2 regions of the Staphylococcus lutrae genome follow, and region 2 is predicted to be linked to the other one. Evidence: predicted binding sites of a transcription regulator. Region 2 holds the regulator's gene; the other holds the start of a gene.

Region 1 (8,750 bases), 370 kb from region 2:
TGATCAGATCTTTCGCAATATGTAACTTTTCTTTGAATGAGACGATAATAGGAATGAACAATAATAAAGACGTCAGTAATAAAGAAGTGGTGCTCATCACATCAATCGCTCCTCCTTTGCTATCGATCCATGCTGTATTTCAATTTTACGATGAAACTGCCGCTGACTTTGATCGGTATTGTGTGTAATCCACAATACAGACATCCCTTTTTCTACTAAATCAAATACAAGCTTTTCAATTTGACGACTGTTTTTATCATCCAATGCACTCGTCGCTTCATCGAGCATGAGCAAATCAGGTGTAAACATGAGCTGGCGTACAATTGTAATACGCTGTTTCTCGCCCCCGGACATATTTTGCACTTTATCCGACAGTCGATACTTTTTCAATCCTACCTTCGCCATTAATGATTTGGCTTTTGCTTTATCAAAAGGCTCACGACGCACTTGTGCCGGAAAAGCTAAATTATCTCGAATCGTTCCACTAAGTAATGTAACACTTTGTGGTAAATAACTGATATGTTGCCTTAACATTTCTGGTTTATACTGGTCGTAACTTTTACCTTTAAAACACAAATCACCTTCAGTCGGGCTCAACAAATCTGCAATCACTTTTAACAAAGTACTCTTACCACTTCCAGAAGGCCCAACCACTGCGATTGCTTCACCACTTTCAACATGAATATTCACTTGCTTCAAAATATGGCGTTGCGCGATTTGATAACTCACATTCGTTAATTCAAGCATGTATTTTCTCTCCATTTCGGTATGTCATATAGTGATAACGATGGCCATAGCGTTCTTTTTGCAGGCACACTCGAAAACCTAACCTCTGATACAATTGATGCGCCACTGTATGATGCACATCACAATTCAATGCCCACGTCACTTCTGGTTTTGTACACAACTGATGATTGATCAATTTTGTCGCAATCCCACGCCCCCGATATTACGGGAAAGTCGCAACCGCTTCAATATAAAAATCATCGTGCTCCGCTTCCATTTGAGGGAGTGGCGTTCCATGTTGCAATAACAGCGGTCGCTCTAACGATAACTGTCGCCATGCTTGCTCATAATCTGCTTCGCACTGACCCGGATAGGACACACTCCCATCCCCGCCACTTGTCCTTCTATCTCGTAAACATCCACATGTTGAATATGCGTCCGATATTTGACTTCAGTGGTACTTCTCATCACCGCATCTATGACAAGGTCTGCGGGATAACGTTGGACGATTTCAAGATCCATATCTTGCCAAATGATATACGTTAATTGTGCAATCGCATGTGCATCTTGAGGCGTCGCTTTCCTAATCATACGCATCCACCTTTTCATCAGACCATTCATATTTCAGCCTATTTAACATCATCTTTAAAAACATCTCCTTTTAAACACAAATGTTTGCTTCATACTTTTCAAAACAGAACATATGTTCTATAATCAAGTGGAGGTGATTTTTATGCAAGATCAAACGCTTCCTAAAGCATATCAATGTGAAACAGATTATCGAAAAATTCCTAGGCAGTATCTCAATGCACGCATACCTAAAGGGAGAGGTATCGTCAAATGGGCGCCTTTTGCTACACTACCCGAACAATTTGAAGCCATCAAACAATTCGAACAACAACAACTTAAAATTGACCGCCCTCTCCTAAGTGAAGACCAATTCATCGAAATGAATCAAACCTTACATTTCAAAATTGCTAAAAATGCTTACAGCTACATTCGTTATTGGCGTAATGGACATATCCACACCGCTCAAGGTTATATTGCAAGCATCGATATGTTAAATAATGAACTCCTACTCACCAATGAAAAACGAACAAATCAAGTCGTCATCGGATTAAATGAACTGTACGCAATTGAATAGCGGTGATCATAAGGAAAAACCATACTTTTTAAACCACTTTTCCTAATGATATCCTATACCCATATTTCGGATAAATGGGTCATCAATTTGAATTTTTTTATTTTCTCCAACATTTCCGACACATTCACAGCCAACGCAAAACACAGTAAATGCAACAATCCAGTCACATTTACTGTGTTAAATTTAACCATGAAAAATCAATAGAATGACCACCGCTACAATTTGAGCAACCGTTGTTGTAATGATTCGACGTGTATACATATAACTCGCCCCCAACAACAACTGGCAAATAAAGATAAAGACTACAATCCACCATTGATCCAAATAAATAAAGAATGACGCTGAAAAAATCGCACTCAAAAATACAGCAAGCCATGGTTTCGAAGTAAGGCGTAGCATTTCCTTTTGCAAAATTGTACGTACATAAAGCTCATGGCAAGGCATGACAAATAATAATGTAACGAGCACTTGCCATTTAAAATATACCCCTGTCGCAGATAATTGCTTAATCAGTGAAGGATATGTGAGACTTGATGTCATCCAAGAAAAAATCACTTGTACGAGTACGAGTGCCACCCCCGTTGCCAATCCAATCGCAATAGATGTTAATAAACGCTTTGAAGCAAAATCTCTTTGATAAAAGACATAGCTAATCCCTGCGATTAACATAATACCTGTGTAGAGTTGCCAATAAACTTCCTGCTCTCCCCACAACAACGATAGAAGAATGTGGAAAACAATAAAGCTGAGTATAAACCAAAGTAGCGGTTTGCTGATTTTTTTCATATGCATATTATCCTTTTTGTTCAATAATTTTATATCTCTTATGATTAATGACTGTTTTTTCAGGTAAATCCAACTGACTGAAATTTTCCATGATTGTTAAATCTACAATCACGGAGTTATCATTAATCTTTTCAACCTTTCCTTTAATACCATCATGAAATTCTACAATATCTCCTATTTCTGCAATTGTCATTTTAATGCCCCCCTTAGAATTTACTAGCGTATATTGTACTAAAATTTACATTTTAAATAAACAATTTACGATAATTGTCAGAAATTAGTTATATTCTACTACTTTTTGAGACACATAAGTGGAAAAATGAAATTAAATGATGCATAACATAAATAAAGACATATTTATGGAAAGGCGTGTATCGCAATGAAATTCATTAGTAATCTTAACCATACCGATCCCGCTTTAAACTTGGCGATGGAAGAATACGTATTAAATACTGTTCCACTTGATGATGACAGCTATTTTCTATTTTATATCAATCGCCCATCGATCATTATCGGTAAAAACCAAAACACAATTGAAGAAGTGCACCAAGCTTATGTTGACAAACATCACATCGATGTAGTCCGTCGAATCTCTGGAGGCGGTGCTGTTTACCACGATTTCGGAAATTTAAACTTCAGTTTTATTACCAAGGATGATGGTCAAAGCTTTCATAACTTCAAAAAATTCACCCAGCCGATTGTCGACGTGTTAAATGATCTAGGTGTCAATGCTGAGTTAACTGGTCGCAATGACATACAAGTCGGTCAAGCTAAAATTTCAGGTAACGCTATGGTGAAAGTCAAAGATCGGATGTTTAGTCACGGCACCCTGATGTTGAACAGTGAATTAGACGAAGTTCAAAATGCTTTGCGCGTAAATCCCGCTAAAATCAAATCAAAAGGTGTCAAATCTGTTCGTAAACGGGTTGCCAATATCCAAGAATTTTTAGATTCCCCTCTCGACATCGAAACATTTAAAACCATCATTCTAAAAAAATTATTTGGTGAAGCCGAAGTTGAGACTTACACACTGACCGAGCAAGATTGGAATAATATCGAAAAATTAAGTAATGAGAAATATCGCACTTGGGAATGGAATTACGGTAAAAATCCAAAATACAATTTTGAGCGTGAACATAAATTTGAAAAAGGGTTCGTACAAATCAAACTTGATGTCAAAAAAGGCCGTATTGCACACGCCAAAATTTTTGGAGACTTTTTTGGTGAAGGTGAAATCTCTGAACTTGAAAATGCTTTAATTGATGTTTTACACCAAAAAAGCGCAATTCAAGATGCCCTTAACGATTATGATTTTTATCATTATTTCGGTGATATTCCTCGCGATGAATTAATTGACATGATGCTTTAAGGCACCAAAACACCTCTTAAATCATTGGTGTTTATTCAAAACAAATTCAACTTCTATTAGAAAACCGCATTAAAAACAGGACGCTCCTTATATGACGGATCGTCCTGTTTATTTTGAAACATTTTCAATTGTGCTACTGTTCACAATCCTCTGCCTCCAGCTCTAAATATTCTTCCGTATAGGCTAAAAACGCACGTTCATTTTTATTGATTAACGCCTCGTCAATCAAACGTCGTAATGCTTGCTTACGCTGATTTTTCAATGCTTGTGCAATCACAATTTCCACGCCTAATTGTTTAATCGTAAGAATTGGGTCAAATACAATCAGTTTTTTTACGTCTGTTTGATTTTTCATATTGAGTCACTCCTTTGTATTTATCATCTATAGACTCTTAAGTTATTTAACAGTATACCGAAATACACTTAAAAACGCAATGAATATTCTGAATTTTTAAAGTAATTAAGTCAGAATTTTATCTAATTAATGTAATAGTAAACTTAAAGAAACAAAGTAAAATTGACTTCATTCAGAATATTCATATAATTAGTATTAGAAAGAGAGAACCTACACCTTTTTATAGACAGGAGGGTTCGAACATGGACCAAAGTTCCAATACCACATACGCCATTTGTAAAGGAGATATGTTTTTAAGGCCTGTTGATGGCCCTGATGGCATACTGATGAGTACCGAAATTTATAGATACGATGGTGCACATTTTATTATTCACGATCGTGTCCAACGTATCATGGAGCGTAGTTGTAAACATTATGGGGAAACATACTCTGGGAGAAAAGCACAGGCAAAAAGAATCGCACGTATCTCCAACAAAACCCCTATCTTGCTCACTCCGATTTATCAAACCTACTTTTTCCCCACTCATTCTGACAGAGTTCCTGAGAATTCCTGGTTGAATATGCATTATGTCGTTAAACTTAAGCCAATGAAAGGCGCTCGTTGTAAAGTTACTTTTGCTAATGAAGAATCTGTGATCATCAACATCTCTCATCACAGTATTAAGCATCAATTTTTGAACTGCATTTACTTTTCTTATTTAATGACAAGATCTAATCAAGTACAAACGCATAATCCGGAAAAGCCTATTGATTACAATCAGCAACGCTTTAACATCTTTGAAGCCTTATCTCAATACGCACTATTAGAAAAAACGAAAAAAGAATTAGAAGAAAAGAAAGTCCAAGATTACCTGTAGCCTAAACGCTCATCCGTATGAATATTTCACAAGAAATCATTCAATTGTCATATCATTCAACGATTATTATTTCAATCCATTAACAAAGTGTAAAGTTAACGGAAGTTGTATACGCATAGTGTAAATATTCCGTTAACTTTTTTATCGTTATCCCTTGATTTCTTAATTGATATTGCTATAATAGTATTTGTGATTGAAAAAAACATTCCACAGTAGCTCAGTGGTAGAGCTATCGGCTGTTAACCGATCGGTCGTAGGTTCGAGTCCTACCTGTGGAGCCATGGAAACGTACTCAAGTTGGCTGAAGAGGCGCCCCTGCTAAGGGTGTAGGTCGTGAAAGCGGCGCGAGGGTTCGAATCCCTCCGTTTCCGTAAGATAGGAAACAATGGTTAATATTTGTTTTCTTAAAACTATGAAGAACGCTGTTATTACGGCGTTCTTTTTATTTTCACTTAATATTCGGGCTCTTTGTCAACGTCGGTTGGTGAAGAAATATCGTACTAAGTGGCAATTTTTTGTTGCTTAGTACGTTTTTTATATTCACTTACGTATAACCTTGAAATAATTAAAATCCTATTTCTAAAGTTATAAAAATTTCTATAACCATAAGAGACACGCTTAATAAGCTTTATTTTATTGTTAATACCTTCAATTGGACCATTGGTCAAATGAGGATTTTGAATCGTATTTGAAATATAAGGTATATATTTTATGAGTGTGTTAATAACACGTTTGAGTCCATTTGATCTTAGAGTTTCTAGAATATGATGCCCTGCTTCATACGTTAATTGGAATTCTTCATCAAAAGTTAACAAGAATTGTACTAAACTATACTGACTATGCCATGTATTAAAAAGTCTGAACGAGTGATAGTGGACTCTGTCTAATTCAATTGGAGATTTTAATAAAAGCTTCCAATACCGTTTTAATTTATTGTACTTGGGTTTTTCTCTAGTCTTAAAACTATTCATTGTTTTAACGCGACTGTGATTGATTTCACGGTTAACCGCTTGAACAATATGAAAACGGTCTAAGATAATATCTGCATTGGGAAATAATGATTGAATTAGCGACATGTATGGTGGATACATATCAATAGAAACACTTTTAACTCCTTCACGCTGCTTTCTTGAGAATCTTAAAAAGTATTCTTCCAACTTGAACTTACGTCGATCTGGCAAGATATCAATAATATCATGCGTGATACTATCACAGTATATAAAGCTCATAGAGCTGTCGACATCATTAGTTGACTTAAATTCATCAAAGGATAAATGTTGGGGCAATATATCACTAGGTTGTGTTTTTACTGCTTCCCCTAGGTCTTTCAAATACCGATGAACAGTTGAAGGTGAAACTAAAACACTATTCGCTATATCTTTTTCAGATATGACAGTGGCGAGCTTTCTCGTCACCATTAGTTTTACGTCATTAGAAATTGTACAACGCGGTTCTATATATGGTGTTTTAGCCGTAAAAGTTTGACCACAAGCTTTACAATAGAAGCGTTGCTTTTTTAACACAAGATAACTAGGCCTTTCAAGAATAAGCCCCATATACACTCTTGTACTGCGAAAGCCATTTTTAATAACTGTGTGTTGCTCATTCTTGATACCACAACACTCACAACCTTTAGGTTGATAAGTTAAAACCCCTTTATAAAACAATGATTGAACGTTCTTGAAGGTTTGAATACCTAAACATTCAGTGATTTTTAAATTTGATACTTTTATTCCAATCATTTCTGATATATCATTATACATAGGCACGAATATCTCTCCTTAATTTGTTGGTTTTGTCACTTACAATTATAGAGATATTTGTGCTATTTTTGAATTTAAAACAAAAATAACGGCCAGTGAAAAAATCACCAACCGTTAAAAGTATAGAACCAATATTCGTTGACATCTGATTCGAAATAAAGCGGTCAATTTATGGTCAAATAAAAAATATTTTTACTTTTTACGTCTCTCATTGACCATTTTTTGACCAAATTAATTTTCAAAATGAATACCCCCCACCTATTGCAGGCGGGGTAGTTTTTTATTTATTTTCTCGTTCGAGTTGTTTTTGGTAGTTGTAAAGTTTTTCTGCAGTATCAAGAGAAATACCTCCTAGTTCTCTAACACCTCTTCTTAAATCGGAAATACGCGCTTGTGATATACCAGTATCTTTAAATATTCTATATCCTGACACATCGCTATCTAGTAATTTTTGGATTGATTTTTTAAATTCAGTCATTTTTCTTCACATTCTTTTTATCTAAGTAATAGAAATGCGTTTTTCTTCCTATAAACAATAATAATGGTAGGCTTAATATAAATAATGATAAATACATTTGACCTGTCATATTTGAAAACCTCCAAAATTTATTATATACTTCAAGTGTAAGGAGGAGCCAAAAGGCTCCATTAGATTACTTGTCTTGGTTATCTTGTTTGGTCGCCAGATAACCTAGGTGCCACATTCTAAGTTGTTTTAATAGCGCTGGAAGAACTAGTATCAACAACGATGCTGGTTGTTCTAGCGCTTTTTCTATCAAGTAAACCAAGGTTTTACCCTCCCTTCACTTGAAGTGCGTAAGGCATTAACCACCTTACATAAACTATTATACTACCCAGAAGGAATATAGTCAATCCCTTTTCACTAACTTTTTTAAAATTTTTACATAAAAAATACCACACCGATGAGGTGTGGTGGTGAATAGGCAACCGTCGCAACAGTTAGCCTCAAGTACACTCCGCAGCTGTGTACCGCTATTTGTTTGTATTATAACAAAAAATCACAACAATATAAAATTGTTAATCTTTTCCATACTCTAAACTATTAATATTACACTCATATTTTTTGGATATCTCAATATTAGATACTTCATATAATATTTCACAAAAATTTAAATTGAATTCCTTATTGGTTTTTATGTTTATGTTTCTAAAATCATCACCTAATACATGAATTCTATATAAATCATCTGTTGTTTGAAAATTTATAACACTATTTTTATGATCAACGTATACAATCTTACCCTTTTTCTGTATATTAACCTTGGTTTCTTTTTCATTTACCGCTTCAAGTATACTATTGATATTATGAATAGTTTTATTATCCATAATTATTTCTTTTTGACTATCCCTATTCTTATATGTAATTTCCAACTTATCTTCATCAAGTTCTTTATACCATTTTCTGATAGCTTTAAAAAGTCCTATACCCCAGTTTTTTTATGTTTGTTTCCGGGTTAAAATCATCGGAAGACTTAAAAACTTCATCAAAAATATAAAAATCATTATTTTCAACATCATTCATATCGATTTGACTATTCGGGTTTCTTTCTAACTCTAAAATATATGAACCAGCATATGTGTTATTTAATATTAATGTACTTTGTTCTTTTACCTTTTCTGATATTTTACCCTTTAAAGCGCTATTTCCAGATTTGTAGTTTAATGCGTATGTGTAAATCTTTTGTAAACCACCAATAATTTGATTTAAACTCACTAAATCAATTGTTCC
Region 2 (8,750 bases):
CAAAGCAGTTGAGGCGAAACTAGGCCAGCCTAAAGCTGAAATCGGTAATAAGTATGGAACAAAGTGGTTCGTCTATCATCAAGACTTTAATGACTTTGTCATGGTGAGTTATATCAATCAAAAAGTTCATGGCCTGTATACAAATCAAAATATGATGACCTCAAAAAGCGGTGTGAAATATGGTACAGCAAAAGATGTTGTGAGAGCTGAATTGGGAACACCCATAAAAGGTTTTCATAAAGGACGTACGATTTATGAAATTGACAATGAGGAATATGATGTTTTTGATGATGATGGCATCTATACGACGGTGTTTTATGACAAGCATGAAAATAATCAACTAACGGGAATGTTACAAGTCAGTCATCTGATGGAAAATCAATTAACGCATCAATATGCAGCGCCATCCAATTACTTGAGAGAGAGCTTTGAAAAACAGGATTTTTATTTACTAAATGCTGAAAGGGTTCAAAAAGGATTACATCCGCTTGCATTCTCTGAATCATTGGCAAAAACAGCGAGAAAGCATAGTACGGATATGGCCAAGCACCATTATTTTGACCACACTAATCAACAAGGTGAATCCCCATTTGACCGCATGAAAAAGGATGGCCATCAATATCAAACGGCTGCTGAAAATTTAGCATATGGTCAAACGGATGCGATTTTTGCACATCATGGTTTAATGAACTCATTAGGCCATCGGAAAAATATTTTAAATACAGATGTGACTCAAATTGGTATTGGTGTTGACTTTAATGCTCAGCGTCAACCTTATTGGACTGAAAATTATATCGGGTAACTTAAATGAATAACGATGATGTGTCGATCAAAGCGATTTTACTTGAATCTTTGATCGACGCTTTTTTGTTGAAGCATGTACCCAGAAGATGATTAGAAAAAAGCCACTCGTAAAAAACGAATGGTTTAAAGTGAAGGAGTGATTGAACAAGATTACATTTCTCTAAACAAACCTATAACTTTGCCTAAAACGGTCACATGATCTAAATAAATAGGTTCTAAACTGCTATTTTCAGGTTGTAAACGGTAACGATTTTTTTCTTTGAAGAAACGTTTCACTGTGGCCTCATCCTCTTCTGTCATGGCTACAATAATGTCTCCATTTTCGGCGATGGATTGGCTTCTGACTATAACTTTATCCCCATCTAAAATTCCAGCCTCAATCATACTATCACCGACAACATTTAGAATGAAAATTTGTCCATTATGAGTGGAAGTAAAATGTTCTGGGAGCGGATAATATTCTTCAACATTTTCTATTGCAGAAATAGGTGTTCCCGCTGTTACTTTACCAATCACCGGGACATAAATCGTTTCTTCCATATTGATTGGGTCACCCATCAATTCATTGACAATTTCAATCGCGCGCGGTTTTGTAGGGTCACGACGGATATACCCTTTTTCTTCTAATCGAGATAAATGACCGTGTACTGTAGAACTCGAAGCCAATCCGACTGCTTCTCCAATTTCACGCACACTTGGCGGGTAGCCTTTCATTTGGACGACATGTTTAATGAATTCAAAAATCTCACTTTGTCTTTTTGTTAATTCTCTCATTTCGCACACTCCTTCTTAATTCTGATTGTTGATATTATATCATATTATACGAACAATCACAAACGTTTGTTCGTTAAAGTGTTGACACAGAACACGCGTTCTGTTAAAGTTTTTATACAAACAAACGTTCTAGGAGTGAAAATGATGATTCATATTAAAATTTCAGAGATTTACTTGTTTCTATCTGTTTTTATACTCTCTTCAATCTTATTTTTGTCGTTTTTTCTACTCGCTAGTGAGTCGAGTAAAACAGAACAGACGTACGAGATGACGGACCATCAAATTCGGACAGACCATACACATCAAACTAAAACATACGAACAGGAATACAATAATGGAAAAGAGCAATCTGTTATTGCTGTGACTTTAAGCCATTAATCCACAAAAGGAATGTGTGCTTTTACGGATAGGTGACGTTTTCCTTTCATGATTCAATGGTGTGTACAAAACGCTTGTTGTGGGAGCGTATGGAATATGGCTGATACTGAGATGATTGAATTCAAGATAATATTTAGATTTTAGCGCGCTCCCTCAAATTGCGTATACATTTTATGTGTATAACATAGACTAAAAGTATTTGAACCTCGTCAGATATTTCAACATTAAATGTTTCTATTGTTGTAGGACTCCCCAAAACTTTAAATTCATAAAGACTTCTTGTAGATCAAAGGATGTTTGTACTTAAAACACACATTGAATGAAGTGGTGACTGACTTTTATAACCAATTTAAGTGTTTGGTTTTATAGTGTTTTTCTGTTATATTTTTGTAAAGAATAATACGGAGGAGCACATTTATGCTGAGTAAAGAAAAGTTAAAACGAATTAACGAACTGGCCAAAAAGAAAAAGACAGAGGGTCTCACTGAAACTGAAGCAAAAGAGCAATCTAAGTTGAGAAGTGAGTATTTGGAAGTTTTTAGAAATAGTTTTAAAAGTCAAATTGAACATACAAAAGTCATTGATCCAGAAGGTAATGATGTGACGCCAGAAAAACTTAAAGAGGTGCAAAAGCAAAACCATATTCGAAAATGATTTTGAATAAGCGTGATGAAGTGATGTCATTTATTAGGCTTTAATGTACTGTTTCAGGTATAATGGAAGCATGATGCGGAATCAGAAAGGAAGGAATTATAAATGATTGAACAAAAAGACAGTTTAGCGATTAATACGATACGAGGGTTAAGTATTGACGCTATAGAAGAAGCAAATTCAGGGCACCCAGGTTTACCAATGGGGGCTGCACCAATGGCTTATACATTGTGGACACGTCACCTTAACTTTAATCCTAATTCACATGAGTACTTTAACAGAGATCGATTCGTTTTATCAGCGGGACATGGTTCGGCGTTGTTGTATAGTTTATTACATGTATCAGGTGCATTAGAACTTGATGAGTTAAAACAATTTAGACAATGGGGCTCTAAAACTCCGGGTCACCCAGAATACCGTCACACGAAAGGTGTAGAGATTACAACTGGGCCTCTTGGACAAGGATTTGCGATGTCAGTGGGTATGGCAATGGCAGAGAAACACTTAGCTGCTAAATTTAATAAAGACATTGAAGTTGTCGATCACTATACGTATGTTTTAGCATCTGATGGTGACTTGATGGAAGGGATTTCACATGAAGCGGCTTCACTTGCAGGACATTTAAAATTAGATAAATTAATTACACTTTATGATTCAAACGATATTTCATTAGACGGAGAAACGTCAAAATCCTTCTCTGAGGATATTAAACAACGATTTGAAGCATATGGTTGGAATCATATGCTTGTAAAAGATGGTAACGATGTAGAAGCTATTGATAAGGCGATTGCTAAAGCGAAAGGTCAAAGTGGGCCAACAATTATTGAAGTGAAAACAATTATTGGTGATGGTTCGCCAAATAAATCAAACAGCAACGCGTCTCATGGTTCTCCGTTAGGTGCAGAAGAACGTAAATTAACATTTGAAAATTATAATCTTGATCCTTCAAAGCGTTTTCATGTTGATGAAGCCGTTTATGAAATTTTCAATTCGACAATGATTCAACGTGCAGATGAAAATGAAAAAGAGTGGCACAGCAAAGTGGAGGCCTACAGTAAACAATATCCTGAATTGTACAAAGAATTAGAGGATGCACTCGCAGGTAAATTACCTGAAGGCTATGAAAAAGACCTTCCTCAATTTGAACTTGGTCATAAAGCGGCTTCTCGTGCAGATTCTGGTGAAGTGATCCAAGCGTTAAGTCAAGCTGTTCCAACATTATTTGGTGGTTCTGCCGACTTAGCTTCATCTAATAATTCCAGAGTGAAAAATGAATCAGATTTTTCTGCTGATTATGGTGAAGGTAAAAACGTTTGGTTTGGTGTACGTGAATTTGCAATGGCAGCTGCTGTGAATGGTATGGCGGCACATGGTGGCTTACACCCTTACGGTGCGACATTCTTTGTTTTTAGTGACTATTTGAAACCAGCATTACGCTTAGCGGCAATTATGGGCTTACGTTCAACATTTATATTTACGCATGACTCCATTGCTGTAGGTGAAGATGGACCTACACACGAACCTATTGAACAATTAGCTGGTTTAAGAGCGATTCCAAATTTAAATGTGATTCGTCCTGCAGATGGTAACGAAACACGTGTTGCATGGAAAGTTGCTGTAGAATCAAATCAAACACCAACGGCTTTAGTCTTAACACGTCAAGGCTTACCTGTGTTGGATGTTGATGCGGTAACAGTTGAAGAAGGCGTGAGAAAGGGTGCATATGTCGTTTATGAAACGGAAAAATCACCTGAATATGTGCTTTTCGCTTCTGGTTCTGAAGTAAGCCTAACGGTTGATGTAGCTAAGGCACTTGAAGAACAAGGCAAAGGTGTTCGGGTTGTTTCAATGCCGAACTGGAATGCTTTTGAAAATCAACCGAAAGCCTACCAAAATGAAATTTTGTTACCACATGTTGAGAAACGTGTAGCTGTTGAAATGGCGGCTTCATTAGGATGGCACAAATATGTAGGTATGAATGGCTTAGTGATTGGTATTGACCGTTACGGTGCAAGTGCGCCTGGTGAATTAGTCGTTGAAAAATATGGATTTACAAAAGAAAATATATTAACTGAAATAGAAAAACTATAAGAATCATCAAAAATAGTATAAAATGTATAGTCGAGCTTGATGCGTGAGTTTCAGCTCGACTGTTTTCTTGTGACGCCAATAAATTTGTTAGCGATACCTTGAAAAGAATACATAATTTTAGTAAAATGCAAAAGGATAAAGAAAGTGGGTGAAACGATGGCTACATGGTTAGCAATTTTATTAATTGTTATTGCACTTATCGGTGGATTAGTAGGCGGTTTTTTCTTAGCACGTAAATATATGATGGATTATTTAAAAAAGAACCCGCCAATCAATGAAGAAATGTTACGCATGATGATGATGCAAATGGGACAAAAACCTTCACAAAAGAAGATTAATCAAATGATGACAATGATGAACAAAAACATGGATAAAAAATTGTAGTATTAAAATATTATAATAATAACAAAGGTTTCATGAGTCTCCGAACTTCATGGATCCTTTGTTTTTTGTAGTACTTTTTAATTCGACTTTTAAAGTAAGATGCGCAATTGTCATCATCGTAGTTTTAGCCAAGGTAGGAATTTTCGTCGCTGTCATTTGCAAGATGGCATTTTGTAATGGCTGTGACACGTGCATGGCAAAATCAACTAAAAAACGCATGTCATATAGTTGCTACTGTTACGTCATTTGAAGTTCGTGTGATATACTTATTGGTATCTTTGAATCATGTAAGGAGGAGTGACGTTGACTTATTTAATTTTGTCCATTCTCATAGCGTTCGTAATGGGGGCTGGCGTCATCGTAATTAGAATGAAGGCGCAGAAATATCCAGTAAATGAAAAGAAAATTATTTTACCACCTTTTTTTATGGCAACGGGTGCATTCATGTATGTCGTCCCTTACTTTAGATTAACGGGGTTTGAAATTATAGAATCCATCGTACTTGGCGTTATTTTTTCGAGTGTATTAATTATGACTTCACATTTCGAGGTAAAAGACCGCCAAATTTATTTAAAAAAATCAAAAGCATTTCCATTTGTACTTGTCTCTCTATTATTAATTCGAACAGTACTCAAAGTTTTTTTGGGTAATACAATCGATGCTGGAGCGCTTGCAGGGATGTTTTTCTTACTCGCATTTAGTATGCTTGTTCCATGGCGACTTGCAATGCTTTATCGATATAAAAAACTAAAGATCAACTTGTAGCATCATCCATGATGAATAAGGGAGAAAGCTTTTTGAGTAAAGTCGTTATTGCTGAGTCAATGTAGGGGTTAGGACCATTCAATGTCCCGACCTCATTTTTATATCGTCAATTATGATAAAAGGACTTGAAATGATTAAATGCTTATTTTAAAATGAATACGAACATTTGTTCTGAGGTGATGAAATGAAATTAATACATACTGCTGATTGGCACTTAGGTAAAATTTTAAACGGTCATTCCTTTATTGAAGATCAGTACGATGTGCTTCAACAATTAATTGATGTTCTAGCAAATGAGCGACCTGATGTGTTGGTGATTGCTGGGGATATTTACGATACAGCCTACCCGAATAAATATGTACTTGATTTAATGGAGCGTACGATTTCAAAAATCAATTTAGAGTTGGGTATTCCGATTGTGATGATTAATGGAAATCATGATGGGAAAGCGCGATTGCGTTATGGGGCTTCTTGGTTTCAACACAATCAATTATTTATAGCAACTGAAATTGAGCAATTTTTTAAACCTATCATTTTTGGAGATGTAGCGATTTACACATTGCCATTTTTTACTTTAGCAGAAGCAAATGAATTTTTAGAAGATTCGGCAAAATATTATGAGGAGGCCGTTAAAAAGTTAGTCGCATTGGTACAGCCTCAACTTGATGCCAATATGACTAATATTTTAGTGGGTCACTTTACATTAAAAGGTGCACCTAAAAGTGACTCTGAACGTGAGATTACAATTGGTACGATAGAAGCCGTGTCACCTCAATTTTTATTGGATTTTGATGCCGTCTTGTTAGGTCACATTCACCATCCATTTGCGAGTCAATATCAAAATGTGGTTTATAGTGGCTCATTGTTACAATATTCATTTTCAGAGGCGCAACAAGCAAAAGGGGTGCGATTGTTTAATTTTGAAAAAGAGAAAAATATTCAACAACGATTCATTCCTCTAAAGCCAAGACGAGAATTAGAAGTCGTCAATGCACGATTTGATGATATTATGAATGGTCGTTTTGAGCGCAAAAGTGATGAAAGTTATTTTCACTTTAATGTTGAACAGTTAAGCCATATTAAAGATCCAATGCAAAAATTAAAACAGCTCTATCCTAACACGTTATCTTTAACACAACAGACCATTCCTTCAATGTATCAATCGGAGGGATTGAAAGAGGTCAAAAAGTTAAAACCGTTAGATATTGTTGACCAATTTTATAATGAGATGACCACAGAAACATTATCAAAGATCCAGAAACAAAGTGTCATACAGTTATTAGAGTCAATGGAAAAGGAGGATGAATAATGAGACCTTTAAAACTCCAACTCAAAAACTTTGGGCCTTTTTTAGATGAAACAATTGACTTTTCAAGCATACAATCCAATCAGCTGTTTTTAATTAGTGGGAAAACAGGTTCGGGGAAAACGATGATTTTTGATGGGATTGTCTATGCACTATATGGCCGAGCTTCAACAGAAAAGCGAGAAGTTAAATATTTGAGAAGTCATTTTGCTACAGCATCTGAGCCATTAGCGGTATCATTTGAATTTGAAATCAAAGGTCATCGTTATAAAGTCGTTCGTGAAGCCTCTTTTTTGAAACCAGGAAATAAAAACGAAACGAAACCTAAACTAGAGGTATATCGATATGACAAGCATCAATTTGTTTTGTTAGAAAGTACGATACAGGCAGGAGAGAAATTTATTTTAGATTTGCTCAAATTAAAACAAAATCAGTTTCGGCAGTTATTCGTCCTACCTCAAGGTGAATTTAAAGCGTTTTTAGTGTCCAACAGTACAGATAAACAAACGATTTTAAGGACGTTATTTAATACACAACTCTACGACAAGTTAAAAAATCAACTGTCTGATAAAACAAAAAATATGAAAAACAAAATTGATCAAATTTATACAAAGATTCAAAGTGTGTGGGATGAATTGTATACGTTAGATTACCCAGAACTGAACGCAGAAAAAAATTTAAAGCGTGAACAATACGACATGATGATAGATGTGCTACCGCAATTTGAAAGGATTGCAGAAGTACAAATCGCACAATGCAAATCAGAAAAACAACGTGCTGAACAAGATTTAGAACAGGTGACTGAAGCGTTAAACCGACAACATTTGCGACAACAATTGACGGTACAACTACAAGAGTTAGAAGAAGCATTGACACGGTTAAAAACAGAAGCATCTACCATTGCACAGCTTGAGAAAAAATTAAAGTTGATGGATGAGAGTAAATTTGCGCTTAAAATGTGTCAAGATTTGCAAGAGGTTGAAAACGCATTGCGACTAAAACAACAAGATTATTCTGAAATGAATGATAGGCAAGCACAGCTTAAACAACAACAATTGAAGCAACAACACGCCCTCGAACAACATGTATTGAATGAAAATGAAATGACGAGCAACGCGGCATTTTTAGAACATACACGATATTTTTATCAAGAATGCGAACAATTGAAAGAAAAAAATAATCGAATGCTTAAAGTGGAAGACGAGATTCGATCATTACAAGTGCAAAATGCGGATGTACAAAAGCGTTTGGACAAGATAGATCAACGCGATATGGAACGCCAGCCAGATTATGAAAGTAAATCAAAATGGCAGTCTCAGCAACTGGTGCTTGCTGAACAAGTCACACGTTTGTTGGCTGAGCAAAAGAATGACGCATTAAAAAAACAACAACAATTAAAGCTTGAGTCACTAACGACAGAATGGCAGCAAATCGATCAAGCATTAAAAGAACAAGCCTGTTTGATTCAAGACTTATCTCAAAGTGAACAACAATTAATCGATCATGAGCAAGCGGTGATGACATTGCGTGCCGTGATACATGTGGATGCGCCTTGTCCTGTTTGCGGTCAAATTGTTCAACATGTTAATTCAGATGA

What was found. The regulator LexA, encoded in region 2, represses DNA repair genes until DNA is damaged. The targets are predictions, from matches to a motif close to CGAACATATGTTCG.
Region 1: the regulator LexA is predicted to act here: its motif matches at 1,423-1,436, upstream of B5P37_RS09210 (YolD-like family protein).

What each region holds. Positions count from the first base shown of each region.
Region 1 is NZ_CP020773.1:1,971,877-1,980,626, reverse strand. Features, by position in the region: gene B5P37_RS09225 (ABC transporter permease) at 1-97, opposite strand, end outside; gene B5P37_RS09220 (ABC transporter ATP-binding protein) at 97-747, opposite strand; gene B5P37_RS12180 (hypothetical protein) at 740-889, opposite strand; gene B5P37_RS12175 (GNAT family N-acetyltransferase) at 1,045-1,317, opposite strand; gene B5P37_RS09210 (YolD-like family protein) at 1,460-1,870, shown strand; gene B5P37_RS09205 (CPBP family glutamic-type intramembrane protease) at 2,054-2,656, opposite strand; gene B5P37_RS09200 (YkvS family protein) at 2,664-2,849, opposite strand; gene lplA (lipoate--protein ligase) at 3,036-4,025, shown strand; gene B5P37_RS09190 (IDEAL domain-containing protein) at 4,159-4,380, opposite strand; gene B5P37_RS09185 (competence protein ComK) at 4,623-5,237, shown strand; tRNA gene B5P37_RS09180 (tRNA-Asn) at 5,444-5,518, shown strand; tRNA gene B5P37_RS09175 (tRNA-Ser) at 5,520-5,608, shown strand; gene B5P37_RS09170 (ISL3 family transposase) at 5,738-7,000, opposite strand; gene B5P37_RS09165 (hypothetical protein) at 7,281-7,478, opposite strand; gene B5P37_RS11835 (hypothetical protein) at 7,471-7,587, opposite strand; gene B5P37_RS09160 (hypothetical protein) at 8,039-8,347, opposite strand; gene B5P37_RS09155 (hypothetical protein) at 8,433-8,750, opposite strand, start outside.
Region 2 is NZ_CP020773.1:2,344,049-2,352,798, forward strand. Features, by position in the region: gene B5P37_RS10895 (CAP domain-containing protein) at 1-802, shown strand, start outside; gene lexA (transcriptional repressor LexA) at 955-1,578, opposite strand; gene sosA (DNA damage-induced cell division inhibitor SosA) at 1,723-1,956, shown strand; gene B5P37_RS10910 (DUF896 domain-containing protein) at 2,377-2,610, shown strand; gene tkt (transketolase) at 2,713-4,698, shown strand; gene B5P37_RS10920 (YneF family protein) at 4,855-5,082, shown strand; gene B5P37_RS12005 (hypothetical protein) at 5,113-5,301, opposite strand; gene B5P37_RS10930 (CcdC family protein) at 5,386-5,847, shown strand; gene sbcD (exonuclease subunit SbcD) at 6,032-7,156, shown strand; gene sbcC (exonuclease subunit SbcC) at 7,156-8,750, shown strand, end outside.